Regions from separate parts of the Nocardia sp. NPDC059180 genome, predicted to be linked through region 4. Evidence: riboswitches for the same ligand, from Rfam matches in the RefSeq annotation. Region 4 holds a riboswitch; each other region holds the start of a gene.
The links. A riboswitch is a leader RNA that binds a small molecule or an ion and turns the genes downstream of it on or off. The one in region 4 is predicted to bind S-adenosylmethionine.
Positions count from the first base shown of each region.

Region 1: another riboswitch for S-adenosylmethionine. It lies ahead of ACFXNW_RS13220 (ABC transporter substrate-binding protein); the one in region 4 lies ahead of ACFXNW_RS03475 (aminotransferase class V-fold PLP-dependent enzyme).
Region 2: another riboswitch for S-adenosylmethionine. It lies ahead of ACFXNW_RS25245 (bifunctional o-acetylhomoserine/o-acetylserine sulfhydrylase); the one in region 4 lies ahead of ACFXNW_RS03475 (aminotransferase class V-fold PLP-dependent enzyme).
Region 3: another riboswitch for S-adenosylmethionine. It lies ahead of ACFXNW_RS27930 (rhodanese-like domain-containing protein); the one in region 4 lies ahead of ACFXNW_RS03475 (aminotransferase class V-fold PLP-dependent enzyme).

Region 1 covers NZ_JBHZBU010000003.1:602,816-610,135, forward strand. The annotation lists gene ACFXNW_RS13195 (phytoene desaturase family protein) at 1-454, shown strand, start outside; gene ACFXNW_RS13200 (carotenoid biosynthesis protein) at 451-1,329, shown strand; gene ACFXNW_RS13205 (TerC family protein) at 1,506-2,699, shown strand; gene ACFXNW_RS13210 (LppM family (lipo)protein) at 2,802-3,545, shown strand; gene ACFXNW_RS13215 (glycosyltransferase) at 3,623-4,684, shown strand; SAM riboswitch class I at 5,029-5,122, shown strand; gene ACFXNW_RS13220 (ABC transporter substrate-binding protein) at 5,172-6,797, shown strand; gene ACFXNW_RS13225 (ABC transporter permease) at 6,800-7,320, shown strand, end outside.
Region 2 covers NZ_JBHZBU010000009.1:159,528-166,847, forward strand. The annotation lists gene ACFXNW_RS25240 (NADP-dependent isocitrate dehydrogenase) at 1-1,201, opposite strand, end outside; SAM riboswitch class IV at 1,493-1,603, shown strand; gene ACFXNW_RS25245 (bifunctional o-acetylhomoserine/o-acetylserine sulfhydrylase) at 1,691-3,016, shown strand; gene ACFXNW_RS25250 (homoserine O-acetyltransferase) at 3,013-4,161, shown strand; gene ACFXNW_RS25255 (DUF3017 domain-containing protein) at 4,294-4,539, opposite strand; gene ACFXNW_RS25260 (RidA family protein) at 4,698-5,099, opposite strand; gene ACFXNW_RS25265 (tRNA (cytidine(34)-2'-O)-methyltransferase) at 5,205-5,669, shown strand; gene ACFXNW_RS25270 (DUF167 domain-containing protein) at 5,673-5,903, opposite strand; gene ACFXNW_RS25275 (DUF4349 domain-containing protein) at 5,860-6,876, opposite strand; gene ACFXNW_RS25280 (error-prone DNA polymerase) at 6,921-7,320, opposite strand, start outside.
Region 3 covers NZ_JBHZBU010000011.1:167,796-175,115, forward strand. The annotation lists gene ACFXNW_RS27905 (HAD-IIA family hydrolase) at 1-248, shown strand, start outside; gene ACFXNW_RS27910 (thioesterase family protein) at 317-1,102, shown strand; gene ACFXNW_RS27915 (MarR family winged helix-turn-helix transcriptional regulator) at 1,112-1,573, opposite strand; gene ACFXNW_RS27920 (DJ-1/PfpI family protein) at 1,570-2,202, opposite strand; gene ACFXNW_RS27925 (O-succinylhomoserine sulfhydrylase) at 2,307-3,521, opposite strand; gene ACFXNW_RS27930 (rhodanese-like domain-containing protein) at 3,518-3,934, opposite strand; SAM riboswitch class IV at 3,954-4,068, opposite strand; gene ACFXNW_RS27935 (hypothetical protein) at 4,134-4,613, opposite strand; gene ACFXNW_RS27940 (FAD-dependent oxidoreductase) at 4,778-6,166, shown strand; gene ACFXNW_RS27945 (amidohydrolase family protein) at 6,220-7,089, shown strand; gene ACFXNW_RS27950 (spore-associated protein A) at 7,163-7,320, opposite strand, start outside.
Region 4 covers NZ_JBHZBU010000001.1:744,463-751,782, forward strand. The annotation lists gene ACFXNW_RS03465 (M1 family metallopeptidase) at 1-1,023, opposite strand, end outside; gene ACFXNW_RS03470 (Pls/PosA family non-ribosomal peptide synthetase) at 1,023-4,952, opposite strand; SAM riboswitch class IV at 5,156-5,269, shown strand; gene ACFXNW_RS03475 (aminotransferase class V-fold PLP-dependent enzyme) at 5,318-6,637, shown strand; gene ACFXNW_RS03480 (flavin reductase family protein) at 6,673-7,143, opposite strand.

The sequences.
Region 1 (7,320 bases), on a different contig from region 4:
GAGTTTCAGCGCCCTCGATCCGAGCATTGCCGCGCCGGGCGAGCACCAACTGTCGCTGTGGTCGCAGTGGCATCCGTACCGGCTGGCCGACGGCGGCGATTGGGCCACACACGCCGACGCGGAGGCAGACCGGATCATCGGTGAAGTCGATTCCTACGCGCCCGGGTTCGCCGCGTCGGTGCTGCGCCGGTTCGTGCAGACACCGGCCGATCTGGAGCGGGAGCTGGGGCTGCTCGGCGGCAACGTCATGCATGTGGAGATGTCGCTGGATCAGATGATGCTGTGGCGGCCGCTGCCCGAGCTGTCGGGTCAACGGGTACCCGGTGCGCCGGGGCTGTATCTGACAGGGGCGTCGACGCATCCGGGCGGCGGTGTCTCCGGCGCCAGCGGCCGCACCGCCGCCCGTCTGGTGCTGCGTGATCGGGGTCGGTTCGCGCGGCTGCGCGGACGATGAACAGCGGTGCGCCGGACCGTCACCCGGCCACGGAGGCAGGCCGGGACGGTTTGGCGACGACGGCTTCGCGCGCGATCCAGCAGATCCGCCGAGCCGGATTCGCGGCACTGATACCCGGCGTGCTCGCCACAGTGTGGCTGCTCGCCCAGATCGCGTATCCGCTGACCAGCGGCGCCGCCCGGGATCGGGTGACGGTGGCGGTGGTGCTGTTGTCCGCCGCAACCGCCCTTGCGCACGCCACCTACACCCGGGGCCCGCGCTATGCGCTCGGCTTCCTCGTGATCGTCTCCGGCCTCGGACTGCTCGCCGAGATCATCGGCACCGCCACCGGAATGCCGTTCGGCTGCTACGACTACGCGACCGACCGGCTCGGACTCGCGGTCGCCGGGGTGCCGCTGGTTGTCCCGCTGGCCTGGACCGGCGGGGTGTATCCGATCTGGGTGGTGGCGGGCCTGCTGACCGAACGGGCATGGGCACGAATAGCGCTGACGGCCGTCGGCGCGGTCGGCTGGGATCTGTTTCTCGACCCGCAAATGGTCGCCGACGGTCAATGGCAGTGGTGCGTCACCGATGCGGGACTGCCGGGCGTCGAGCACATACCGCTCACCAACTATCTGGGCTGGTTGATCGTGGCGCTGGTGATGGCGGTATTGCTCACCGGATGGGAGCGGACGGCGCCGCAGCGGCACGGTGGTGTCGCGGTGCCGGTCGCCGTCTTCCTGTGGACCTGGCTCGGGTCGGCGCTGGCCCATGCGGTGTTCCTGGATCTGCCCGCCTCGGCCTGGTACGGCGCCGCGGGCATGGCGCTGCTCGGAGTTCCGCTGCTGGTCCGGCTGGTTCGCGGGGTCAGCACGGTGCGGTCGAACACCGCATGACGTCGAGCGGTTCCGGTCGGGTTCGCCCACGTCGCGGCCAGGATCGAGTAGGTTCGGACCCGTCGGCTGTATGAACGGCCAGGCCCGGCCGCGCCATCGCGCGCAGGGCCCGATCGTGACGGACACGCGCAGCCCCGACGCCCGATCGGCTTCGTCGTCAACGATCCGGAGGGAAGATGCAGGTATCCGCCGCGGTATGGATCCCCACCGTCGCCGTCATCATCGCGCTGTTGCTGTTCGACTATTTCTTCCATGTGCGCCGGGCGCACACCCCCACACTGCGGGAAGCGGCGATCTGGTCGGCGCTGTATGTGGGGATCGCGGTGCTGTTCGGTCTCGGCGTGCTGATTTTCGGCGGAGTGTCCATGGGCACCGAGTATTTCGCCGGCTATGTCACCGAAAAAGCGTTGTCGGTGGACAACCTGTTCGTATTCCTCGTCATCATCGGTAGTTTCCGGGTGCCGCGGGAGTATCAGCAGAAGGTGCTGCTGGTCGGGATCGTGTTCTCGCTGCTGGCGCGGACCGGATTCATTTTCCTCGGCGCCTCCCTGATCAATGCCTTCGCCTGGGTCTTCTATATCTTCGGTGTCCTGCTGCTCGTCACCGCGGGGAATATGCTCGCGCCGTCGGAAACCGAGGGCCGGTCGGCGGACAACATCGTGATCCGGGTGGCCAAGGCATGGTTCCGGACCACCCCCGACTACGACGGCGACAAACTGTTCACCGTGCGCGATGGCAAACGCATGCTGACCCCGATGCTGCTGGTGATGGTGGCGATCGGCGGCACCGATGTGATGTTCGCGCTCGACTCCATTCCCGCTATCTTCGGCCTCACCCAGAACGTGTACGTGGTGTTCACCGTGACCGCGTTCTCCCTGATGGGGTTGCGGCAGCTGTATTTCTTGATCGACGGGCTGCTCGATCGGCTCATCTACCTGTCGTACGGGCTGGCCGCCATTCTCGGCTTCATCGGCGTCAAGCTGATCCTGCACGCCCTGCACGAGAACAATCTGCCGTTCATCAACAATGGCGACCCGGTGCACGTCGGCGAGATCAGCACGGGCGCGTCGCTGCTGGTGATCCTCGGCGTTCTGGTGGTCACGGTCGTCGCATCGGTGGTCAGCCCGCGCGGGCGCGCCCAGCAGGCCGTGGCCAACGCACGCAGGCACGCCACCGAATACCTCGACCTCGGCTACACCACCGACCAGGCCGAACGTGATCGCGTGTTCGGGCTGCTGCGCAGTGAAGAGCAGCGGCTACGGGCGCTGCCGGAGAAGTATCGCCGCCGGATCCGGCAGGAGGACGAGCTGATGGACTTGCTGCGACGGGCTCATCGCAGCCACGACGAAGCCGTGGCGTCGCGCCGCTAGTTGCTGCCACCAGCGACTACGGTGCCGATCCGCGGTGTCGCGTGCATCGCGGACCGCGCGCCTGGCACGATGTCACCCGTGCAGCCGAGTCCCGACACCACGATGCCCGACACTCCGGTCACCGCGCCACGTTCGCCCCGCCCCGGGATCCGGGTGACGGCGGCCGTGCTGCTGGCGGCCCTGCTGGTGCCGGTGCTGGCCGGATGCCTGCGGGTGCAGGCGTCGATGGGTGTGTCGTCCAACGACCGGGTGTCCGGACGCATCGTGGCCGCGGTGATCCCGGCCAACCCCGAGGACAAGGGCCCGCAGTTGAAGGCGCCCGATTCGCTGGCCACGAAGATGCGGGTCGAGCCCTACAGCCAGGACGGCTACACCGGCAGCCAGGTTTTCTTCGACGACCTGTCCTTCGGTGAGGTGCAGCAGCTCGGTCAGCTGTCCGAACAGACTCAGGGCATGTTCCAGTTGCAGTTCCAGCGCACCGGTGACCTGGTCAGCCTCAACGGCAGGGTGGATTTGAAATCGGTGCCGCCGCACGGCTCGGACGTGCAGTTCAGCATCGCGTTCCCGGCCAGGATCGCCAAGACCAACGGCACCCGCGAAGGCGATTCGGTGGTGTCGTGGAAGCTGCCGCCGGGTGATGTGACGAATATGCGCGCCGAGGTCAGCTACGCCGACCCCAACACCCGGTCCTTCGCGGGCTGGGCGGGCATCGTCGGTGGTATCACCCTCGCCGTCGCTGCCGTCGTCGCAGCCCTCGCCTACGTCAACCGCAACCCGGCCCCACCGAATGCCCCGGCCCCCAACTTCGATATCGGGCGTTGGTGGCGCGAAGTTCGCAGTAGGTGAGATCGGGGACGACGACCGCGGTTCGCGCGGGTTCGGGAATCGCGGTGGCCGGATGCGCTGTCGCGGTATGGAACCTGATGACGATGCGCCGCCTGATTCCGGGTCCGTCTGTGGACGAGTCCGTTGCAGTCTGTGTCCCGGCCCGGAACGAGGCGCGGCAGCTGCCTGAGCTGATCGCCGATCTGCGTGAGCAGACGGGGGTGCCCGGGCTGCGGGTGCTGATTCTGGACGACGGTTCTACGGATGGCACCTACCAAGCGGCAAAACGGGCTGCCGGTGACGATCCGCGAATCACGGTGCTGCGCTGCGCCGACGAACCCGAACCGGGCTGGACTGGTAAAGCGGCCGCGTGTGCCCGGCTGGCAGCTGCGGCCGATGCTGCGGTGTTGGTGTTCGTGGATGCAGATGTGCGGCTGGCCCCCGCCGCGATCGCTGCGGCAGTGAATGAACTGCGGGCGGGTCAGGCGGCTCTGGTGTCGCCCTGGCCGCGACAGCTCGCGGCCTCGCCCGCCGAACACCTGGTGCAGCCGCTGCTGTGCTGGTCATGGGCCACGACGTTGCCGGTGTCGGTGGCCGACCGGGGAACCCGGCCGTCGATGGCGGTGGCATGCGGGCAGTTCCTGGTCTTCGACGCCGAGTCCTACCGGACCATCGGCGGTCACACGGCGGTGTCGGGCAGTGTCACCGAGGACCTCGATATCGCCAGGACGTTGCGCCGAAAGGGCATGCGGACCGCCGTGGTGGCGGCCGGACCATTGGCGAGCACCCGCATGTACCACGACGCCGCCGAGCTCGAGGCCGGCTACACACGGTGGCTCTGGTCCGCATACGGCGGGTCGGCAGCCGGCGGGCTCACGGTGGGAGCCATTGCCGCCCTGGTCTATTGGCTGCCGCCGCTGGCTGCCATTGCCGGACGTGGAGACATCCGACGCGCGGGCCTGCTCGGCTATGCCGCGGCCGTCGCTGGACGCCTCGCGGCTCGCGCCCTCGAAACCGGTGCGGCACCGCACCGCGACGACATCACCGCAGCACTGGCACATCCGTGCTCGGTGGCTATGTACCTGTACCTATGGGCCAGGTCCCGCCGCGCCCTACGTCGCGGTGCGCTCGCGTGGAAGGGTCGGCGGATCGCGCCGTAATGCGATACGCCCGGGAGCCGGCTTTCGGTCGCACCGACCCCGGTTCGCTCACGGCACCTCGGTAATTCCACTGTCGGCAGAGACAGGAGCGGTCGCCGCTCCGAATGGTGCCGAAGACGGCGGCGAGGACACGCAGGTCAGGCCGTCGACACAGGCGGACATTCACGATATTCCCGTGACCGCGTCCGGCACGTTACCTCGGATCCGACCGTGTCACTTGCGGCGCGCGCCGGGTGCGCGGGACAAGAGCTGAACTCACCCTGATTACTACCATTGTGCTGCGGTTTCCCTGCGACGCATGATGATTCGGCCCGATCGGATACCGCACCGCGTCCGGTCCGGCGAGACCATCCAGAGCGACCGAGAGACCTGGCTCGTCGACGTCGCAGCAACCCCCCGGTCACCGGGTGCGGGTGCTTCCGCCGGGACCGATGGAGGCACAGATGAAAGACGCCGACAAGGCCGCAACTACGAACGGAGCGCACAGGTGACCCGATCTCGACCCCGGGTCGCCGCGTTGACCGGCGCGCTGCTCGCCGCCACCACACTCGCCGGCTGCGGATCCGGTACTTCGGCACCGGACGCCGCGGCCGGGCCGCCACAACCGGGCGGAATTCTGCGCTACGGGCTTTCGGTGGCGCCGACCTGCGCGGATCCGGCGCAGGCGAGCACCAATCAGACGATTTACGTGGCCCGGCAGGTGGTTGATTCGCTGACCGATCAGGATCCGGAAACCGGTGAGCTGAAGCCATGGCTGGCCACCGGCTGGGAGGTGAGCCCGGATGCGAAGGTGTTCACCTTCCACCTCGCCGACGGGGTGAGTTTCAGCGACGGGACGCCACTGACCGCGGACTCGGTGCGCAAGACCTTCGACTCGATCGTGCGGACGCTCGGCGCGGCCAAGGCACCGCTCGGCACCAGCTACCTGACCGGCTACGTCGGTACGACCGCGGTCGACCCGTTGACGGCGCGAGTGGAGTTCAGCGCCCCGAACGCCCAGTTCCTGCAGGCGTCCTCGACCCCGCAGCTGGGCATCCTCGCCGACGCCACGACCGCGCGGTCCGCGGAGGATCGGTGCGCCGGCGCGGCCACGGTCGGGTCGGGGCCGTTCAGCTATGCCGACTACCGCCAGGACGTGTCCGCCACGCTGGTGAAGCGCCCCGGCTACGGGTGGGGCTCGGCGGTGTTCGGCCATCAGGGCGAGGCGTATCTGGACCGCATCGAGTTCACCGTTGTCCCCGAGTCGGGTGTGCGGACGGGTTCGTTGTCTTCGGATCAGCTCGACGCGACCAGCGACGCACTGCCGCAGGACGCACCACAGATCGAGGCGACCGGCGGCCGGGTGCTCAGCACCGCCAATCCGGGGATTCCGTTCGGATTCCAGCCGAATGTGACCCGCGGCCCGCTGCGCGATCCCGCGGTGCGGCAAGCACTGCTGACCGCGATCGATCGACAGGAGCTGGTCGATACCGTGCTCGGACCGCAGTTCCGGCCTGCGACCAGCGCACTGGCGTCCAGAACGCCCGGCTATCTGGATCTTTCACAGCGCATCGGTTTCGATCCCGACGCCACGCGCGCGGCCCTCGACCGTGCGGGCTGGGTGCGCGGTGACGACGGTATCCGGGTGAAGGACGGGCAGCGCCTGGGTTTCGCAGTGACGTTCAGCCAGGTGTTCGCCGGTAATCAGGCGATCCTCGAGCTGATCCAGCAGCAGCTGCGCACGGTGGGCATCGATCTGACGCTCGATCTGGTGTCCAACGCGGAATACACCGCACGCCAGAGCAGCAAGGATTTCGACGCGCTCTACTACAACAGCACCCGCGCCGACGGCGATATCCTGCGCACCGGCTTCGGTCTCGACGGCCGCAACCTCAATGCCCGCGCACCGATCCCGGCACTCGACGATGTGCTCACCGCGCAGCTGGGCGCGGTCGACTCAGAAACACGAAAGGCATTGATCCAGCAAGCCCAGCAGCAGGTACTCGATGCAGGTCTGTGGATCCCGACTGTCGAGCTGTCGCAGGCAATCGGCGCCGGTGCGGCGGTGCAGGACCTGAAGTTCGAAGCGTCGGCGCGGCTGCAGTTCTACGACGCCTGGCTGAGTGGACGCTGATCATGGCCAGATATGTACTGCTGCGGGCGGTTTCCGCGGTGTGGGTGCTGTGGGCGGCGTTCACCATCTCCTTCGTCGTGCTGTACCTGTTGCCCGCCGATCCGGTGGCCATCGCGGCCGACGGCGGCGGTGGAGGTACTCCGGTCGACGCGGCCGCCCTCGCCGGCATGCGGGCCAGATACGGGCTGGATCAACCGCTGTGGGAGCAGTACCTGAGCTCGCTGTCGCATGCGGTGCGCGGCGATTTCGGCCGATCCATCGCCACCGGACAGCCGGTGAGCGAGGCGATCGTGGACGCGCTGCCGTCGACCCTCGCTCTGACCGGACTGGCCCTGCTGTTCGCGGCTGTCGGCGGAACCGCGCTGGCGTTCGCCGCGACCTATACCCGCACGCCCTGGCTGCGCGGGGTATTGGCCGCGCTGCCGCCGATCGGGGTGTCGATGCCGACGTTCTGGACCGCACTGATCCTGTTGCAGCTGTTCTCCTTCCGCTGGCAGCTGGTGCCTGCGTTCGGCGGGATCGC
Region 2 (7,320 bases), on a different contig from region 4:
CCAGATTGGCATCCAGCGCGGCCAAGAACTCTTCGGTGCTCAGGTAGCCCTGGTCACCGCCGACGAGCAGCGCGAGGTCCTTGGTCATCTGACCGCCCTCGACGGTCTTGATGACGACGTCCTCGAGGGTCTGCGCGAAACCGATCACCTCGGGGGTGTTGTCCAGCTTGCCGCGGTGCTCGAGGCCGCGGGTCCAGGCGAAGATCGACGCGATCGGGTTGGTCGAGGTCGGCTTGCCCTGCTGGTGCTGACGGTAATGCCGGGTGACCGTGCCGTGCGCGGCCTCGGCCTCACAGGTCTGGCCGTCCGGGGTCAGCAGCACCGAGGTCATCAGGCCCAGCGAACCGAAGCCCTGCGCCACGGTGTCGGACTGCACGTCGCCGTCGTAGTTCTTGCAGGCCCAGACGTAGCCGCCCTCCCACTTCATGGAGGAGGCGACCATGTCGTCGATCAGGCGGTGCTCGTAGGTCAGGCCCGCCGCCTCGAACTGGCTCTTGAACTCGGCCTCGAAGACCTCCTGGAAGGTGTCCTTGAACATGCCGTCATAGGCCTTCAGGATGGTGTTCTTGGTCGACATGTAGACCGGGTAGTTCTGCTGCAGGCCGTAGTTGAACGATGCCCGCGCGAAGTCCTCGATCGACTTCTTGAAGTTGTACATACCCATGACGACGCCGCCGTCTTCGGGCATCTTCACGACCTCGTGCACGATCGGCTCGCTGCCGTCTTCCGGGGTGAAGGTCAGCGTGACGGTGCCGCCCTGGAACACCTTGAAGTCGGTGGCGCGGTACTGGTCACCGAAGGCGTGACGGCCGATGATGATCGGCTTGGTCCAGCCAGGTACCAGGCGCGGAACGTTGGAGATGATGATCGGCGCGCGGAAGATCGTGCCGCCGAGAATGTTGCGGATAGTGCCGTTGGGCGAGCGCCACATCTTCTTGAGGCCGAACTCTTCGACACGGGCCTCATCGGGGGTGATGGTCGCGCATTTCACGCCGACGCCGTGCTTCTTGATGGCGTTCGCAGCGTCGACAGTGACCTGGTCGTCGGTCTTGTCGCGGTACTCGATGCCGAGGTCGTAGTACTCGAGGTTCACATCGAGGTACGGGTGGATCAGCTTGTCCTTGATGAACTGCCAGATGATCCGGGTCATCTCGTCGCCGTCGAGTTCTACGACGGTGCCTTCAACCTTGATCTTGGACATGGATCTTCGTGTCCTCCTAGGATGGTGCCCTTATTGCACGGCCAGGCGAACACGCTTGTGAGCGGACCCCAGCTGTTCAACAGACAACGTATACGCCTCGTGTTGTCCGCGAGACGTCTGGTGCAAACAAGACGAGCGTACTGCTGCTGGCGACCTCACTGTGCGGGTAGGTCAGGGTGTGAGCCGGATTACGGTTCGCCGTCGATTCCACCGCAGCTCACCCGCCGCCGATCCCGAGCATGGGAAGCCGGGGTTCGGGCCGTGAGGGCCCGCCGGTTACGATGGCGGTCAGGTCATGAGAGCCAGTGCCAAGCCCCGGCTAGCTGGACGGCAACCCTCCTGCAGCGGTGGGGTGCTCCGGGTGAGGACCGGGCTCCCGAGAGCCGGGAGCAAGCGCGCACGTAGGAGGTCACCGAGATGTGTTGTTGTTGTTTGTCGCTCGCGCACAGATAACCCAGTAATCCCGGCGAACAACCTTTGGAGCATGCCTTGACCGACGCCACCGTGCCCGATCCGACCGCAGCCTGGTCCTTCGAGACCAAGCAGATCCATGCCGGTCAGGCCCCGTGCGAGAGCACCGGCGCCCGCGCGTTGCCGATCTACCAGACCACCTCCTATGCCTTCCGCGATACCGATCACGCGGCGGCACTGTTCGGGCTCGCGGAGCCCGGCAACATCTACACCCGCATCATGAACCCCACCCAGGACGTGGTGGAGCAGCGAATCGCCGCCCTGGAAGGTGGTGTCGCGGCGCTGCTGGTGGCCTCCGGACAGGCGGCCGAGACCTACGCGATCCTGAACCTGGCCGGCGCGGGTGATCACATCGTGTCCAGCCAGCACCTCTATGGCGGCACCTACAACCTTTTCCGCTACACGCTGCCCAAGCTGGGTATCGAGGTTTCCTTCGTCGACGATCCGGATGATCTGGAGCAGTGGAAGGCCGCGGTCCGGCCCAACACCAAGGCCTTCTTCGGCGAGACCGTCGCCAACCCGAGCAGCGTGGTGTTCGATATTCCCGGTATCTCCGCGGTCGCGCATGCGGCGGGTGTGCCGTTGATCGTGGACAACACCGTCGCCACCCCCTACCTGATCCAGCCCCTGACCCACGGCGCCGACATCGTCGTCCACTCCGCCACCAAATACCTCGGCGGCCACGGTGCCGCCGTGGCCGGCGTCATCATCGACGGCGGCACCTTCGACTGGACCATCACCGACGCCAACGGACAGTCACGGTTCCCCGGGTTCACCACCCCCGACCCCAGCTACCACGGCGCCGTCTTCGCCGACCTCGGCGCACCCGCCTACGCCTTGAAAGCCCGCGTCCAACTGCTACGCGACCTCGGCTCCGCAGTCTCACCCTTCAACGCCTTCCTCATCGCCCAAGGCATCGAAACCCTCAGCCTGCGCATCGAACGCCACGTCACCAACGCCCTCGCCGTCGCCGAATACCTGACTGGGCACCCCGACGTCGAATCCGTCGCCTACGCCGGACTACCCACCTCCCCCTGGTACGAACGCGGCACACAACTCGCCCCCAAAGGCGTCGGCGCCATCGTGTCCTTCGAACTACGCGGCGGCATCGACGCAGGCAAGAAATTCGTCGACGCCCTCACCCTGCACTCCCACGTCGCCAACATCGGCGACGTCCGCTCCCTCGTCATCCACCCCGCCTCCACCACCCACTCCCAACTCACACCAGACGAGCAGCTCGCCGCCGGCGTCACCCCCGGCCTCATCCGCCTCGCCGTCGGCATCGAAGGCATCCACGACATCCTCACCGACCTCCACGCAGGATTCACGGCGGCGGCGACGTGACCGTGAGTGCCGACCGCAGGACCGCCCGTGTGACGGCGGCCGAGTTGCCGCCGCCGGACGGGCGGCTCGGCACCATCGCCGTCGGGGATATCGCGCTGGAGAACGGCGAGATCGTCCCCGATGTGCACCTGGCCGTGCAGCGCTGGGGTGAGCTGTCACCCGAGCTGGACAATGTGGTGCTGGTGGAGCATGCCCTGACCGGCGACTCTCATGTGGTCGGCCACCCCGACGACATTCATCCGCAGCCAGGCTGGTGGGACGGCATGGTCGGTCCCGGCGCTCCGCTGGACACCGACGAGTGGTGCGTCGTGGCGATCAATGTGCTCGGCGGCTGCAAAGGCAGCACCGGGCCGTCCTCGGCAGCACCCGATGGGAAGCCGTGGGGTTCTCGGTTCCCGGAGATCTCCATCCGTGACCAGGTGACCGCCGAAGCCGTGCTGCTCGACCTGCTCGGCGTCGAACGCCTGGCCGCCGTGGTCGGTGGGTCGATGGGCGGCATGCGGGTCCTGGAGTGGATGGTCGGCGCCCCCGAACGAGTCTCGGCGGCGCTGGTGCTCGCGGTGGGTGCACGCGCCACCGCCGACCAGATCGGCACCCAGACCACCCAGATCGCCGCTATTCAGGCCGATCCGCACTGGCAGGGCGGCGACTACCACGACACCGGCCGCATCCCGACCGCAGGCATGGGGATCGCGCGGCGCATCGCCCATCTGAGCTACCGCACCGAAGGCGAACTCGATCATCGCTTCGAGAACAACGCCCAGGGCGATGAGGATCCGTGGCGCGGCGGGCGATACGCGGTGCAGAGCTACCTCGAGTATCAGGCCGAAAAGCTGTGCAAGCGTTTCGATCCGGCCACCTACGTGCTGCTGAGCGAGGCCATGAACCGGCACGATGTCGGTCGCGGTCGCGGCGGTATCGCAGCGGCGCTGGCGGCCACGCCGGTGCCGTGCGTGGTCGGCGGCGTCGACTCCGACCGGTTGTACCCGCTCTACACCCAGCAGGAGCTGGCCGACGGGCTGCCCGGCTGTCAGGGCCTCGAGGTCGTGCACTCCCGCGACGGACACGACGGCTTCCTCACCGAGGCGGCTGCGGTGTCCAAGCTGCTGATCCAGACCATGAACCTGGCCCGCAACGCGCGATAGGTTCGCGGATTCGCGGCCAGGTCGGCAATGCCGCAGGCCACCTGTACCTCCGGCAGGTCGCGGCCGCAGCCCTCGCTCTACTACACGGCCGGGCTCACCCGAATCACCCCCACGACCGGCGCGCCGCTATCCCTAGCTGACGCCGAGGGTATTGATGGTGGCCGCGATGAACACGATCGAGCTGCCGAGCAGCGCGAGCGCGCCGACGTCGAACGGTTTGCTGCGCACCGCGAGCAAGCCGACCCGCGCCGTCGGCAGGCACAGCCGGAAGGTAGCCGCGAGCAGAGTGGCGCCGCCGAAGAACAGCGCACCGCGGCGCCAGCGTTCCGAGGCCACGAACACGATCGCCACCAGAATGACCAGCGCCACGATCACCATCGGCAGGTGACAGCGAAAGAACTGCGTAGCCCAACTGTCGCCGGGCCGTCGTTCGGCGGTCGGTGTGTCGGCATCGGTCACGGCTTCGATTGTTGCAGACCTGCCGGACCGCGCGAGCGCTGGACAGCGCAACACCTTTCGATCGCCGCTACCTGCCCCTACGCGACCACCGCGACACCCTCGACCTCGATCAGATGCTCGGGCGTGAACAACGCCGCCACACCGACCAACGTGACCGCGGTTTCCGGGAACTCGTAGTACTCCCGCGCCGCCGCGCCACCGGCCCCGAGCGCCTCGAACTTCGACGGATCCCAATCCACCACGTAGAACCGGACGCTGACCAGGTCGGCCGCGGTCCCGCCCGCCGCCTCCAGCGCCTTCCCGAGATTGATCAACGCCTGCGCCGTCTGCCCGGCCAGCCCCTCGGCTACCACGCCCGTTTCGTCTACTCCGACCTGCCCGGAGAGATGGATGATCGTGCTTCCCTTGGAAGCCGTCGCGTGCGCGAAGCCTGGTGCGGGAGGCTGTGCGCCCGCCGGATTATGTGATGTGCTCCCCATGCCGCGGACTGTATCCCGCCCTACCGACACATTCGCGGCGTGCGGCACCGCCCTACCGATGACCCGGATGATCAGCCCGCACGGCACCCGCACAGAATGGTGGGCGTGTTCCGACTGATGTTCCATGAGCCGTGCATTCCGCCGAATACCGGGAATGCGATTCGGCTGGCGGCGGGGACGGGGTGTGAGCTGCATTTGATCGAGCCGTTGGGGTTCGATCTGTCCGAGCCGAAGTTGCGGCGGGCCGGGTTGGACTATCACGACCTGGCGTCGGTGACGGTGCATCCGGATCTGGCGGCGGCATGGGAGGCGATCCGGCCGGAGCGGGTGTTCGCGTTCACCACGCAGGCGAGCACGCGGTTCACCGATGTGGAATATCGCGCAGGCGATGTGCTGCTGTTCGGCACCGAGCCGACCGGGCTGCCCGAGGAGGTGCTCGCCGACCCGCACATCACCGAGCTGGTGCGGATCCCGATGCTGCCGGGGCGGCGGTCGATGAACCTGTCCAATTCGGCCGCGGTCGCCGTCTACGAGGCGTGGCGACAGCATGGATTTCCCGACGCGGTGTGAGGTTCAGTCGTCGATCTCGAAACGCTTGAAACGCGACGTCGCGCCCGCGACGAGGCGGACTGCGCTCTTCGGCACGCCGTAATGCGTGGCGAGCAGCTCGATCGCGGCCTTGTTGGCCTTGCCCTCCACTGCGGGTGCGCGGACGTAGAGCTGCACGGTGCCGTCGTCCAGGGTTTCGACGAGCGGGCCCTTACGGCTGTTCGGTTTTATCGTCGCCCGAACCGTCGTCGGCACTCGATTCTCCTGTTGCGGCAGTAGCTTTCCCGGTCGTGCCGACATCTGCGGCGCCGGACTGCGCGGTTGAGTTCGCAGTGGTAGAGGCGCCGGGCGACGCAGCGACCTGCGCGCGCCGTGGCCTACGCACCAGCCACACGATCACCCACACGACCGCACCGATCACCGCGACAAAGCCGAGCCACGGCACCGCCTTGCCGAGGAAGACGACCGCATCCTTCAACCAGTCGACCAGCGAGTTCCAGCCGGAGACGATGCCGTCCCAGAAGTTGGTCGGCCCATCGTCGGAATCGGTATGGGTGCTGGAGATCTCGATGGTCAGTGTGGACAGCGCGATCTGATCGTCGAGCAGCCGTTTCTGCGCGGTGAGGCTGTCGAGATCGGCCTGACGGCTCGACAGCGCCTGCTCGGCGGCGAGCAGGTCGGCGGTATTGGTGGCTTCGGCCATGAGGACCCGCAGCCGGTCGACCGAGGCCTGCAGGGCGCTGATGCGCGCGTCGAGGTCCTGCCACTGCATGGTCACGTCATCGCGGTTGGTACTCACCTCGGTGACCTCACCGATATCGCCGAGACCGGCGATGAAGGCGTCGGTGTGCTCGGCGGGGATCCGGACGGTGAGCCGGGCGCTGGGATCGCTGTCACCGGTGCCGGGACGTTCGGTGCGGCTGTCGACGCGGCCCTGCAGCGCGGTCACCTCAGCCGTCACCTTGCCCGCCGCATCGATCGGGTCGGCGGAGGTGATCTCGACCTGGCCGGTGATCACTTCCTTGCGGTCCGCGTTCGTCGCGCCGCCGGTGTCCTGTTCTCTGGCGGGTGCCTGTTCCCGGAAACCCGGTGTCGCCGCGGGAGCTTGCATGTCCATGGACGCGCGGCCGCTGGTGGCCGAATCATCCGCGTCGTCGTCATCGCCGCAGCCGCCGATCAGCAAGGCCAGGCCGAGCAGGGCGATCAACAGCACCGCAAGCTTCCGCATGGTCGCAGCGTAGCGGCTCGTCTCGGTCTCGACATGCTTCTCGTTCACCGGAAGTCGCGGGACTTGGCGGCCATGCGCAGATCCAACTGTTGTAAGTGCTCGGCGAGCACACTCACCGCGCCTTCGGCATTCTGGACTCGGCCGCGGATGATCAGTGCCGTGGCGCTCTGGGCGAGCCTGCGGTGTCGAGCCCACAGACCTACCGAGCAGACGATATTGACCATGCCGGTCTCGTCTTCCAGGTTCAGGAAGGTGACACCGGCTGCGGTTGCCGGCCGCTGCCGATGGGTGACAGCGCCACCGACGAGGACTCTGGAACCGTCGGGAACCGACAGCAGTCGATCTGCCGGGATCACGCCCATCGCGTCGAGCTGGGCACGGAGGAATTCGGTGGGGTAGCTGCCGGGCGAGATGCCGGTGGCCCAGACATCGGCGGCGGCCAGT
Region 3 (7,320 bases), on a different contig from region 4:
AACCCAACCCGCTGATGATGCGGTCGGCCTTGCGGCGGATCGGCGCGCATTCCCGGACCAGCGTCATGATCGGCGACCGGATGGACACCGACGTCATCTCGGGCATGGAAGCCGGTATGCGGACAGTGCTGGTCACAACGGGCATCTCCACCCGCGCGTCCGTCGAGCAGTTCCCTTATCGGCCTACCCTCGTCGTGGATTCGGTCGCCGACCTGATCGGCCGCACGGCAACGCCGTTCGCGGACTGAGCCGGCAGTAAAATAGAACGTGTTACGTTTCGCGTATCCGGAAAAACGCGCGAAGGGTGCCGACGGCGATGGTCAGTTTCTTCACCACAGACGGGGATCTGCTCGTACCGGAGAAGCATGCGGTGAGCCGATGGGCGCCGACGCAGCTGGGCGGCACCGGTGTCTGCGGCCTGCTGGCCCGGCAATTGGAGACGCATTGCCCGGCCGGGTTCGTCCCGGCACGGATGACGGCCGACCTCTTTCGCCCCGTCCTGAACGCGCCGATCGAGGTGCGCAGCGAAATCGTCCGTGAGGGCAAGCGGATCACCGTCGCCGACGCCACCATCGTGCAGGAAGGCGAGGTCCGCACCCGCGCGACCGCGGTGTTCCTGACCACCGGCTCCGAACCGCCGGGCCAGGTGTGGAGCGCGCCCTCCGATCTGCCGGTACCGGAGCAAATCCTCTCCCCGGACGGCGCACCCGGATTATTCAAGAGCGGCGACCGCGACTGGTCCCATGACGTCGCCGCGAACCAGAACGCCGACCGCAAGATCTCCTGGCACAGCCTGCCGCCGCTCGTCGCAGGCGAACCCATCTCCCCCTTCCAGCGCGCCGCATTCCTCGGCGACACCACCAACCATGTGTGCCACTGGGGTTCCGACGGCGCGGGCTACATCAACACCGATATGACCCTCACCCTCTCGCGCCTGCCGATCGGCCACGAAATCGGCCTGCGCGCCGACAACACCATCGCCGCCGCAGGCATCTCCATCGGTACCGCCACCCTCTACGACCGCACCGGACCAGTCGGCACCTGCGTAGTCACCGCGCTCTCCAACGCCCACCGGCAGATAGATTTCACGGCACGCCGCTGACCTCGGCGACTACGCCGCCGTGACCCGGTCGAGCGCTTCGGTCAGGCGGGTCAGCGCGGCAACTGTCGGCGCGAAGTCGTCACCGAGCTCGTCGGCCAGGCGCTGCGCCATCACCGCATGCTGGGGGTTGATACGAGCAACGGCTTCACGGCCGGATTCGGTGACCGCGACGAGTTTGGCGCGACGATGGGCGGGGTTGGGGCGATATTCGGCCAGCCCCTTGCCGACCAGCAGATCCGCGATCCGCTGCACGCTCTGGCGGGTGATGCCCATCTCGCGGGCGATGCCTGCCACCGGCAGCGGTTCACGCAGAACAGCGCCGAGCACCTGCCACCAGGCGGCGGTCAGCCCCGCCGGAGCGGCCAATTCCTCGGCAATGGAAAGGAATTGGCCGTTCAGTCGGAACACGGTGATCGCGGCGGTGCTGAAAAGACTCTGATCGGCGCGCGATGCGGTGGGCTCGACGGTCACGAAGCTGCCGCCTTGGCCTCCTGCTCGACCAGCACCGGGAATGCCGACGCGTCGCTCTTGGCGAACAGTCGGTACCAGGCGTCGAGGATGTGCGGTTCGTACAGGTCGAGCTTGGCGAAGATCTCTCGGGCGAACTCCCACGGCGCGGTCGGGCCCGCGGTGATCAGATCACCGCCGGTCACCGCGGCCTCCTCGACATAGCTGTCCCCACCGGCGTATCCGCTGTAGGCGAGGTATTCGGCCGCCCCGCTGGTGTGCTTGCGGTCGTCGAGCAGCCCTTCCCGAGCCAAGCCTGCGGTCGCGCCACAGATGGCCGCTACAGGAACGCCCGCATCGAGGAATCGTCGTGCGGCGGCAGCGAACTCGCCGAGTCCACCCTCGTCCCAAAGCGCCGAGCCGGGCAGGATCAGCAGCGCACTGTCGGCCGGGTCGAGATCGGCCAGTGCCATCTCCGGCACGACGCGCATCCCACCCATGGTGGTGACCGCTTCGGCCGACGGGCCGACCGTGCGGACCTGGAAACTACCGGGCTCACGCTGGAGATTCACATTGTGGTTGATGTGCGCGATCGCCGCGCCGACCTCCCAATCGGCCAGCAGATCGTAGGCGGCTACGTGAACTGTTTTCATGGTCATGACAGTATGCTGTCATATTTGACAGCATACTGTCAATACTGGAAGCCGAAAAAGGCCGGTGCCATCACCGGGCACCGGCCTTTCCGCAGCATATGAACTCAGCTCAGCGCATGCTCCAGATCGCCGAGCAGATCCTCCACATCCTCGAGCCCCACCGAAATACGCACGACACCGTCGGTCAGGCCGATGGTGGCGCGCCCCTCCGGACCCATCGCGCGATGGGTGGTGGTAGCCGGATGAGTGATCAGGGTCTTGGCGTCGCCGAGATTGTTGGACAGGTCGACGATGCGCAGCCGGTTCAGCACCTCGAAGGCACGCTTCTTCGCCTCGTGCTCGGGCGCCTTCAGCTCGAAGGTGACCACGGTGCCGCCGCCGCTCATCTGACTCGCCGCCAGGTCGTATTGCGGATGCGAATCCAGGAACGGGTACTTCACCCAGCTCACCGAATCATTGCCCTCCAGGAAACGTGCGATCCGCAGGGCCGATTCGGTCGAATGGCGCACCCGCAACGGCATGGTCTCCAGGCCCTTGAGCAACGTCCACGCGTTGAACGGACTCAGCGCCGGACCGGTGTGGCGCATCAGGTTCTTGACCGGACCGCCGATGTAGTCCTCGGCGCCGAGGATCGCACCGCCGAGTACCCGGCCTTGTCCGTCGATGTGCTTGGTACCGGAGTACACCACCACATCGGCACCGAGTTCGAAGCCGCGCTGCAACAGCGGCGTCGCGAAGACGTTGTCCAGCACCACCTTCGCGCCCGCGGCATGCGCCATCTCGCTCACCCGGCGCACGTCCACCAGAGTCTGCATCGGGTTGGCGGGCGTCTCGAAGAACACGGCCGTGGTCGGCACCGACAGCGCCTGCTCCCACTGGTCGAGGTCTTCACCGTCGACAAAGACCGTCTCCACACCCCAGCGCGGCAGGATCTCGTTGCACACCACGAAACAGGAGCCGAACAGGCTGCGCGCGGCGACCAGCCGGTCACCCGCGCCGAGCAGCGCACCCAGCGCGGTGAACACCGCGGCCATACCACTCGCGGTGGCGAAACACGCTTCCGCGCCGTCGAGCAGCCGCATCCGCTCCTCGAACATGGCGACCGTGGGGTTGCCGTAGCGGGAGTAGACGAAATGCTCGACCTCGCCAGTGAACGCGGCCTCGGCCGCTTCAGCGCTCTCGTACACGAAACCCGACGTCAGATACAGCGCTTCGGAGGTCTCCTCGAATCCCGAACGCCGCACTCCGCCGCGCACACCGAGTGTGGCGGGCCCGACGCCCTCCGGCAGCGGCCGGTTGAACGCGCCGCCGGTGATCACGACTGCCGCCAGGGCAGGCCGTCGGCGCGCCAACCGGCGACACCTCGGTGACCGAACTCGTCGAGCGGGCCTTCGAAGCCCTCGCTGACGTTGTATGCGGGCTCGATACCCGTGCTGGTCGCGACAGTCGCGGCATGGGCCGAACGCTGGCCGGAGCGGCACAGGAACACCACGGGGGCATCCGGATCGCGACCATCGAGGACGGTGCTCAGTTGCTGGGCGAACTCGGTATTACGCGCACCGGTGCCGTCGACCCATTCGATCAGCACGGTCTGCCGATCAATGGCGCTGGTATCCGGGATGCCGACGAATCTCCATTCGGCCTCGGTCCGCACGTCCACCAGGACCGCCCGTGGATCGTCGCGCAATATCTCCCACGCCTGTTTCGGGGTGATGTCGCCGGCATAAGTCATGTGTGGCACCTTCCTCGAGAATCCGCACTTGCCGCATCTGGCTTCGATGCGTGCCAGGTCGTCACCCGGAGCACCCCACCGCGGAGGAGGGTTGCCGGCCAGCGAGCCGGGGCTTGGCGCTGGCACTCATGACCTGAAACGAGATTGCCTGGCCAGGGGTTGTCGTGTCAAACCCCCGATCAGGGGCCTGCGCAGGGGCTCAGTGACAGACCAGCCACTCGTTATCGACGCGCCGCAGCTGCCAGGTTCCGGTCGCCTCGTCTCCGTCGACCTTGCTGGTGACCGTCGCCGTCGCGCTGTCGCCCTCGACCTTCATATCTTCGAGTTTCGTGATTTCTATGGCTTTTCCGGTCTCGCCCTCGTCCAGCCTGCCCGCCATCGGTGAGCGCTTCGGGTCGAAGTCCGGGCAGGCCGCTTCCTTCGGCGGCACCAAGCCGTAGCGCGAACTCGCATCGCCGAAATCACGCACCGCGGCGGCGACCCGGTCGGCCTCTGTGACATTTTTCTCAACCGGCGACACCAGCTCGGAGATCACGATGACGGCGAGCACGATCGCCGCGATCGCCGCCGCGACGATGAACGGCACCATCGAGCGGGTCGAATCGTCGGATTCCTGCCCGTCGGCCGGCGTTTCCCCGCCCTTGTCCGCACTCGAATCGGCCGGCTGCTGATCGCTCATGAATGACGATGATCCCTGGTCCCCGAAGTAGGCCGGACATGCCCCCGATAGAATCGGCGGGATCGCGGCCGGTGCCGTACAGGTGAAATCCAGCCGTGCATCAACTTAGCCTAAGCTAAACAGGACGCCATTTACTGTCTCAACCATAAAGGTGCGCGTAAACGATGACCGAACAGACCGCAGCTGCACGCCCGCTCCGCATCGCAATCGTGGGTGCCGGACCGGCCGGTATCTACGCCGCCGATGCGTTGATGAAGTCGGATGCGGACGTGTCCATCGACCTCTACGAGCGGATGCCCGCGCCGTTCGGCCTGATCCGCTACGGCGTCGCGCCGGACCACCCGCGCATCAAGGGCATCATCACCGCGCTGCACAAGGTGCTGGACAAGCCGCAGGTGCGCCTGCTCGGCAATATCGACTACGGCTCCGACATCACCCTCGATGACCTGAAGGTCTTCTACGACGCGGTGATCTTCTCCACCGGCGCCAACGCCGACCGCGCGCTGCCGATCCCCGGCATCGACCTGGACGGCTCCTACGGCGCCGCCGACTTCGTCTCCTGGTACGACGGGCACCCGGATGTGCCGCGCACCTGGCCGCTGGAGGCCGAGAAGGTCGCGGTGCTCGGCGTCGGCAACGTCGCGCTGGATATCGCGCGCGTGCTGGCCAAGACCGGCGATGAACTGCTGCCGACCGAGATCCCGCCGAACGTCTACAAGGGCCTGAAGGAGAACAAGGCCGTCGAGGTGCACGTCTTCGGACGTCGCGGCCCGGCGCAGGCCAAGTTCACCCCGCTGGAACTGCGCGAGCTGGATCATTCGCCGACCATCGAGGTCATCGTCGACCCCGAGGACATCGACTACGACGAGGGCTCCGAGGCCACCCGCCGCCACTCCAAGCAGGTCGACATGGTCGCCAACACCCTCGAGCAGTGGGCCATCCGCGATCAGGGCGACCGCCCGCACAAGCTGTACCTGCACTTCTTCGAGTCGCCCGCCGAGGTGCTCGGTGAGGACGGCAAGGTCGTCGGCCTCAAGACCGAGCGCACCCAGCTCGACGGCACCGGCAACGTCAAGGGCACCGGCGAATACAAGACCTGGGACGTGCAGGCCGTCTACCGCGCGGTCGGCTACCTGTCGCAGAACATCACCAACCTGCCGTTCGACGATCAGGCGGGCGTTGTCCCCAACGAGGCCGGTCGCGTCCTTGCCGACGAGAACGCCGACGACGCGAGCCGCTACATGCCGGGCACCTACGTCACCGGCTGGATCAAGCGCGGCCCGGTCGGCCTGATCGGCCACACCAAGGGCGACGCCAACGAGACGGTGGCCTGCCTGCTCGACGACAGCAAGAACTTCGTCCCCGCCGAGCGGCCCGAGCTCGAAGCGGTGCTCGAGTTCCTCGAGAGCAAGGGCATCCCGTTCACCACCTGGGACGGCTGGTACCGCCTCGACGCCCATGAGCGCGCGCTCGGTGAGCCGGAAGGCCGTGAGCGGGTCAAGGTCGTCGAGCGTGAGGACATGCTGCGCGCCAGCGAGCCGCACAAGGTCTGAGCGCTACCCGCTCGGGGGAAGCGCGAAACACGACGCTGAGGCATGCTGTACAGGTGTTCGATGCCCATGTCCACATCATCGATCCGCGGTTTCCGCTGATCGAAAACGAGGGCTACCTGCCGGAGCCCTACACCATCGACGATTACCGAAAGCGTATGTCGCGCTTCGATGTCGCCGGTGGCGCGGTGGTCAGCGCTTCCTTCCAAGGCAGCGATCAAAGCTATCTGCGGGCGGCGCTGGCCGAGCTCGGTGAGGGCTGGGTCGGCGTCACCAGGCTGCCCCTGGATACCAGCGACGACGAGATCGTCGAGCTGGACCGTGTCGGGGTGCGCGCGCTGCGGTTCAACCTCAAGCGTGCAGCCGCCGATATCGCCGCGATGACGTTGCAGGCGATCCGGGCTTACGAGCTGGCGGGCTGGCATGTCGAGGTCTACATCGACGGCCAGATGCTCGCCTCCCTGCAACCGGTCATCCTGAAGCTGCCTGCCCTGTCGATCGACCATCTCGGCATGTCCGAGGACGGCCTGCCCTACCTGCTGGATCTGGTCGATCGCGGCGCCAGGGTCAAGGCCACCGGCTTCGGCCGCGTCGATATGGACGTCGCCACCGCCCTGCGCCGCATCCACGCGGTCAGCCCCGAGGCGCTCATGTTCGGCACCGATCTCCCCGGCACCCGAGCCGGGCGCCCCTTCGAAGACTCCGACGTCGACCTGCTCTGCGACGTCGTCGGCACCGATATGTACAAGGTCCTCGAGAACAACGCCCGCGCCTTTTATCGGCTTCCGCCCGTGGAACGTGCGGTCCCTGACCCCGATCCGACGCTTCCTCTGCACGCACCGCCCGAACCGACTCTGCCGCTGCGGCGTTCGGATCTACCGAAACCCGAAATGCTGGATACGGTTCCGCTGCCGATCGTGGAGTGATCCTGGCCGGGCTGTCCGAACAGCTCGGGAGAGTGGTTCGCGGGCGCGCCCCGCGAACCACTCGACCCACCGTTCAGCGGCAGTGAACCTTGAAGGTCTGCCACTTGTCGTCAGCGATGAGGCCGCCCCAGTCGATGCACTGGCCCTTCGCCTCGACCGTCACCGGACCCGCGTACTCCTTGTACTGGTCGTCGTCGATGACCTCTTTGTCGTGGTCGGACGACAGCCGCA
Region 4 (7,320 bases):
GGCCAGCTGATCGGCGGTCGGACCGCCGGATTCCTCGGACCAGATCCATTCCGCATAGCAGGCGAAACCCTCGTGCAGCCAGATATCGCGCCACTGCCGGATGGTCAGGCTGTTGCCGAACCACTGATGCGCGAGTTCGTGGGCGACCAGGCGTTCCGCGCCGCGGCGGCCGTCGCAGTGGTTGGCGCCGAAGATCGAGATGCCCTGAGCCTCGATCGGGATCTCCAAGTCGTCATCGGTGACGACCACCGTGTACGCCTCGAACGGGTACGGCCCGAATTTCTCGGTGAACACCTCGAGCATTCGCGGCTGACGGGCGAAATCGTGGTCGAAATTGCCGCGCAGCCGGGCGGGGACCAGCGCGTGCATGGGGACCGGTCCGGGTCCCGGGCCGAGGCGATGTTTGCGGTACTGCCCGATCTGGATGGTCGCCAGGTAGCTCGACATCGGTTCGGACTGCTCGTAGACCCAGGTGGTCTGGCTGGCCTTGGTCTGTTTGCGCAGCAGGGTGCCGTTGGCGAGGGCGTAGTAGGGCGTATCGGTGGTGATCGAAATGCGGTAGCTGGACTTGGAACTCGGGTGATCGTCACAGGGGAACCAGGAGGCGGCGCCGTTGGGCTGGCTGGCCACCAGCGCGCCGTCGGTGAGTTCCTCCCAGCCGACCTCGCCCCACGGACCACGCACCGGCCGCGGCGTCCCCGAATACTGCACGGTCACCGCGAGCAGGCCACCGGCCGGAATCCGCTGCTGCGGGGTGACGACGAGTTTGCCGTGCTGGTGGGTGTACTTGGCGACCTTGCCGCCGTTGACCAACACCTTCGACACCGACAGCGCCTGCGACAGATCGAAGGCGAAGCGCGGCCGCACCTCGGTGGTGACCGCGGTGATCTCGGCGCGGCCCGCCAGCCGGTTGGCGGCGACCTTGTAGGTCAGCTCGAGTTCGTACCGCGAGACCCGGTAGCCCCGGTTTCCGTTCTGCGGCAGGTACTCGTCGATGGGAGCGTCGTAGAACTTGCCTCCCATCAGCCGGCGGCTCCCGGGTCGGTGGCGGCGGTCCACGGCGCGATCGGATTACCCCACCACCGCGTCGACGGCGGGACGGTATCGCCGCGCATCACCAGCGAGGCCGGTCCGATGGTCGCGCCCGCGCCGATGGTGGCGGCGGGCAATGCGACGCAGTGCGGTCCGAGCGTGGCGCCCGCGCCGAGGGTGACGGTATCCATGGACATGATCCGATCGTGGAACAGATGGGTCTGCACCACGCAGCCACGTTCCACGGTCGCGCCGTCACCGAGCGTCACCAAATCCGCCTCCGGTAGCCAATAGGACTCGCACCATACCCCGCGACCGATTCGGGCACCGAGACCACGCAGCCACAGATTCAGTACCGGAGTACCCGTGGCGGCGCGTGCGAACCACGGCGCGGCGACGGTCTCGACGAAGCTGTCGGAGACCTCGTTACGCCAGACGAACGAACTCCACAGTGGATGCTCCTCCGCGCCGATCCTGCCGATCAGCAACCATTTCGCCGTCACCGCGCTCGCACACGCCACCGCCCCCGCGACCATCAGCACCAAACCGGAGAGCAGCGCGGCCGCCGGATAGCCGATTGTTTGTGCCAGCCAGGCCAGAGCGAACAGCACACCGAGGCCGATCGCGAAGGTCACGAGTACCGGCAGCAGGCGGCAGGTCTCGACGACGCCGCGGAACACGCGCAGCCGCAGTGGCGGATCGAAAGTGCGCTCGGTATCGGCGGTTTCGGTGGCGCGCCGCAGCCGCACGGGCGGACTTCCCAACCAGGACGAGCCCGCCTTGGCTTTACTCGGCGCTGCCGACAGCACCGCGACCAGGCCGTTCTTCGGTACGCGGCGGCCCGGCGCTGTCATACCCGAGTTGCCGAGGAAGGCGCGTTTGCCGACCTTGGCTTCGCCGATGCGCAGCCAGCCGCCGCCGAGTTCGTAGCCGGCGATCATGGTGTCGTCGGCCAGGAACGCGCCGTCGGCGACGGTGGTGAACTTCGGCAGCAGCAGTACTGTCGACGCTTCGACACGCTTGCCGATCTTGGCGCCGAGCAGCCGCAACCAGACCGGCGTCAGCAGGCTGGCGTAGAGCGGGAACAGGAAGTTGCGGGCACCGTCGAGCAGGCGTTCGGTGGCCCACACCTGCCAGCCGACCCGGCTGCGCACCGGGTGATAGCCCTCGGTCAGGCCGATGCTGAGCACCCGCACCGCGACCACCGTTGCCACCGCGTAGACCAGCAGACTCAGCAGGGTCGCCACCGGCAGCATGAGCAGTCCGCGGCCGAGCGCGCCCGCGATGGTGGTGGTGTCACGGATCCACCAGACGATGAGCGCGCCACCGGCGGCCAGACCGAAGATCGGCATCGCGGCCAGCCCCATCGAGCTGAGCGCGAACGCCATCACCCAATGCGCCGCCCGCTTCGGGGTGTCGGCCGGCCAGCGGTGCCTGGCCTTGCCGACCTTCACCGCGGGCGAACCCGCCCATTCCTGGTCCGGCTTGACCTTCCCGGCGACCGCCGATCCCGGGGCGATCTCGGCGCCGCGGCCGATCTTGGTGCCCGGCAGCAGGATCGAGCGTGCACCGACGACCGCGCCGCGACCGATCGCGATCGGCCCGATATGGACGACGTCGCCGTCGATCCAATACCCCGACAGATCTACCTCGGGTTCGACACTGCATCCGTCACCGAGTTCGAGCATGCCGGTCACCGGCGGCAGGGTGTGCAGGTCGACGCCCTTGCCGATCTTCGCGCCGAGCGCCCGTGCGAACGGCACCATCCACGGTGCGCCGGAGAGGTTTTCGGCGCCGCTGGCCTCCGACAGCCGCACCGCCGCCCACAACCGCAGATGCACCGAGCCGCCGCGCGGATAGCTGCCGGGTTGGACGCCGCGCAGCAGCAGCCGGGCGCCTGCGACACAGATGCTCATGCGGCCGAGTGGGGTGATGAACACGACGAACAGCAGCAGCGTCCACCACCACGACAGCTGCGGCAGCCAGGGCAGCGCTCCCGCCCAGCTCGCGATATTGCCCGCGATGGCGAGCCAGGTCAGCCATTGCAGGCCGGTCAGGGTGGTCAACGGGAGGGTGGCCAGCACCTGCGCGCATTGCGCCGCCAGCGGGGTCGGGCGGACGGTGCGTTCGATGACGGCGGCCGCGGGTGCGGTGTCGTCCAGCAGTTCGGCCAGCGCGCCGAGACGCGGATGGTCGTACAGATCGGCGACCGCGATCCTCGGATATCGTTCCCGCAATGCGGTCACCAAATGGGCCGCCGACAGCGATCCGCCGCCCAGATCGAAGAAATCGGCGTCGGCGCCGGTGATCTCGGCGCCGAGAATCGAACTCCACAGTTCCGCCACCCAGGCGGCTGTCCCGGTGAGCCCGTGGTCCACATTCTCGTCGGTGCCCGCGACCGGCCAGGGCAGTGCGTCGCGATCGACCTTGCCCGAGGTGCGGGTGGGCAGTTCGGGCACCACGACCAGGCGCGGGACCAGCGGCGCGGGCAGCTGTTCGGCGAGCAGCGTGCGGGCGGTCTTCACGTCGTAGTCGGGTGCGGTTCCGGTGAGGTAGCCGACCAGGATCTGATTGCCCGCAGTGGTGGTGCGCACCGCGGCGGCCGCACCGCTCACACCGGGCAGATGTTGCAGGGCATTGTCGAGTTCGCCGAGTTCGATGCGACGGCCACCCACCTTGACCTGGTCGTCGGCGCGGCCGATGAAGACGAGTCCTGCACTGTCGTTGCGCACCAGATCGCCACTGCGGTAGGCGCGTTCCCAGCCGAGCGAGGCGAGCGGCGCGTACTTCTCGGCGTCCTTGGCCGGATCGAGGTAGCGGGCCAGGCCGACACCGCCGATCACCAGTTCGCCGGAGTCGCCCTCGCCGACCGGATTACCGGCGGCATCGACGACGGCCAGATCCCAGCCGTCCAGCGGCAACCCGATGCGTACGGGCCACTTTCCGTCCAGCAGTGCCGAACACGCGACGACCGTGGTTTCGGTGGGGCCGTAGGTGTTCCACACCTCTCGCTCGGACTCCGCGTCACCTGCCAGGCGTTCGGCGAGTTCGGGCGGCACGGCCTCGCCACCGAAGATGAGCAGCCGCACCGGTTCCAGAGCCTCGGCGGGCCAGGTCGCCGCCAGCGTCGGCACCGTGGAGACCACGCTGATCTCATGCCGTACCAACCACGGACCCAGATCGGCACCGGTGCGCACCAATGCGCGCGGCGCTGGAACGAGGCAGCCGCCGTGCCGCCAGGCCAACCACATCTCCTCGCAGGAGGCGTCGAAGGCGACCGAGAGTCCGGCCAGCACACGGTCACCGGGGCCGATCGGGGCGTCCCGCAGGAAAAGCCGAGCCTCGGCGTCGACGAGCGCGGCGGCGTTGCGATGGGTCACCGCAACACCTTTCGGGGTTCCGGTGGAGCCGGAGGTGAAGATGATCCACGCGTCATCGGTGGGGGAGGGCTGCGCCGGGCCATCGGTTTGCTCGGCGGATGCTGGGATCGGCTGCGCGTGCTCGGTCGGCTCGATACCCGCGGCGGTCACGATCGCGGTGACCCGAGCCTCGCCGAAAACCAGGCGGGCTCGCTCATCCGGGTCGTCGGCGTCGACCGGGACATAGGCCGCACCCGCGTGCAGCACAGCAAGAATCGTGACGTAGAGCTCACGGGTACCCGAGGGCATCCGCACACCGACCCGGTCGCCGCGGCGCACACCGGCCGCGGCGAGGCGTTCGACCGTGACCGCGATCTCGGCCAGCAGTTCGGTGTAGGTGAGCGCGGTGTCGCCGTCGTCGATGGCCGGTGCGTCCGGATGGGCGCGCGCGGTGTCAGCGAGGATGTCGACCAGTGTTCGCGCAGGTGGGGCGAGGGTTGAGCGTCGCAGCGGATCGAGCTCCTCGACCGAACCATCGGTGTCGATCTGCGGCTGGAGCATCACGTCCGGCCCACCTTCCTCAGCACTGTCCGGCAGTAACCATGTTCGGCGGTACGGCCTCACCAACTAATTCTCGAAGACGGTTGTTTCATACGAGGGTTACCAATGGGCAAACGGCGAATGCCCTGGTGACCAGTTGTCCACGGTACCCGCAGCGGCGACCGGGTTGACAGCAGCGGGGCCGGTCTGTCAGCCTCGGATCAGGTCATGAGTGCCAGCGTCAAGCCCCGGCTAGCTGGTCGGCAACCCTCCTCCGCGGTGGGGTGCTCCGGGTGACGACCGGGCCGACGCCCGACCGGGCGCGGCAAGCGCGGACTCGATGAAACTCCCCTTTTCGCGGGTCCCTCAGCCGACGGGATGACGTGATGACTGCTGTGTTCGATCAGACCTGTGCCCCCCTCGCCCGGGTCTCCGGAGACGACCTCCATGTCCCCCTGGTACAGGGCGGGACCTGCACGTACGCCAATTTCGACTATGCCGCGAGCGCACCGGCGCTGGCTCAGGTCACCGACCGGGTGCAGCGTTTGCTGCCCTACTACGCCAGCGTGCACCGCGGCGCGGGCTACGCCTCGCGGATCTCCACCGAATGCTATGAGGCCGCCCGTGGTTCGGTCGCCCGCTTTCTCGACGCGACCGACGACCAGGTTGTGGTCTTCACCCGCAACACCACCGACTCGCTGAACCTGTTGGCCGCCTGCGTGCCCGGCGACACCGTGGTGCTCGATGTCGAACATCACGCCAATTTCCTGCCCTGGGAACGGCGTGGGCGGCGGGTGGTGACCGCGGCGGATACGGTCGACGAGACGGTCCGCCGTGTGGTAGCCGAACTCTGTGCGAAACCGGCTGCGCTGCTTGCCATCACCGGCGCCTCCAATGTGACCGGCGAGGTCCTGCCACTGGCGCGGCTGGCCGAGATCGCCCATCAGTGTGGTGCCCGTATCCTCGTCGACGCCGCGCAACTGGCGCCGCACCGTCGAATCAGCCTGCGCGAGTGCGGCATCGACTACCTGGCCTTCTCCGGGCACAAGCTGTACGCGCCGTTCGGTTCCGGAGTGCTCGTCGGCAACCGGGATTGGCTCGACGCGGCGCCGCCGTACCTGGCCGGAGGCGGTGCGGTGCGTGAGGTACGGGTCGACGGCACCGAGTGGGCGCCCGCGCCGCAGCGACACGAGGCCGGATCGCCCAATGTGCTCGGCGTCGCGGCGTTGGCGGCGGCCTGCGATGCGCTGGCCGACATCGACGCCGACCGGGCGATCGCACATGAACGGCTGCTGGCCGAGCGGCTGCGGGACGGTCTGTGTGCCATCCCCGGCGTGCGGTTGCCGCGCATCTGGTCCGACAGCCCCGACACCGTCGGCATCGTCGCCTTCACGCTGGACGGTTTCGCGCCCGGCGAGGTGGCCGCCTATCTGTCCGCCGAACACGGCATCGGCGTGCGCGACGGCCGCTTCTGCGCGCACCCACTGCTGGCTCGTCTCGGGCTCGACGGTGCGCTGCGCGCGAGTATCGGATTGGGCACCAGCTCTACGGACGTGGACCGGCTGATCTCGGCGATCGCCGCGCTTGTCCACGACGGCCCGTCATGGAATTACACCCGCACTGACGGCCTGTGGAATCCGAGCCCGGAAACCAGGCCGTTCACCGGCGTCGATGGTGACGGAGCGACTCCCTGCCTCATCGGCTGACCGCGGAATACCCTGTCATCGCGGCCGGGAGTTCGTCAGTCCTCGTCGAGCGGAGTGGGCCGGTAGTAGCGGCCGTTGTGGTACAGCAACGGCGCCGCCGCCGGCTTCTCCTCCGTGGCGTCGTGCACGCGAGTCACCCGGCCGACGACGAAGGTGTGGTCGCCGATCGGAATGCGCTGTTCGACGGTGGTGCGCAGCCAGATCGGCGTGCCGTGCAGCACCGGCTCGCCGGTATCGAGTGTGGTCCACAGCGATCGGTCGGTGAACCGCTCCGCGGCACTGCGGGCGAAGCGCTGGGCGATGTGGCGCTGATGTTCACCGAGGAAATGGATCACCACCGAATCCGCTTCGCTCATCGCCTCCAGGCTCGACGAGGTGTGCGCGATATTGAACGACACCAGCGGCGGTTCCAGCGATAACGACGCGAACGAGGTCGCGGTGAATCCGACCGGCCCCTTCGGTGAACACAGCGTCACCACCGTCACCCCCGACGGATAGTGGCGCATGGACGCGCGGTACTGCTCCGCGGTGATCCCGCTCAGATCATCGGGCACCCGCAGTCCCGCCTCCGCCCCCGTGGCTGTCGGTTCTGAATGCGCGTCGGTCACTGTGTTGATTTTGCCGCTCCTTCGTCGCGGCGTGTTCGCGGCCCCGGGGAGGCTCGCGTTTCCGCGACCACTGCT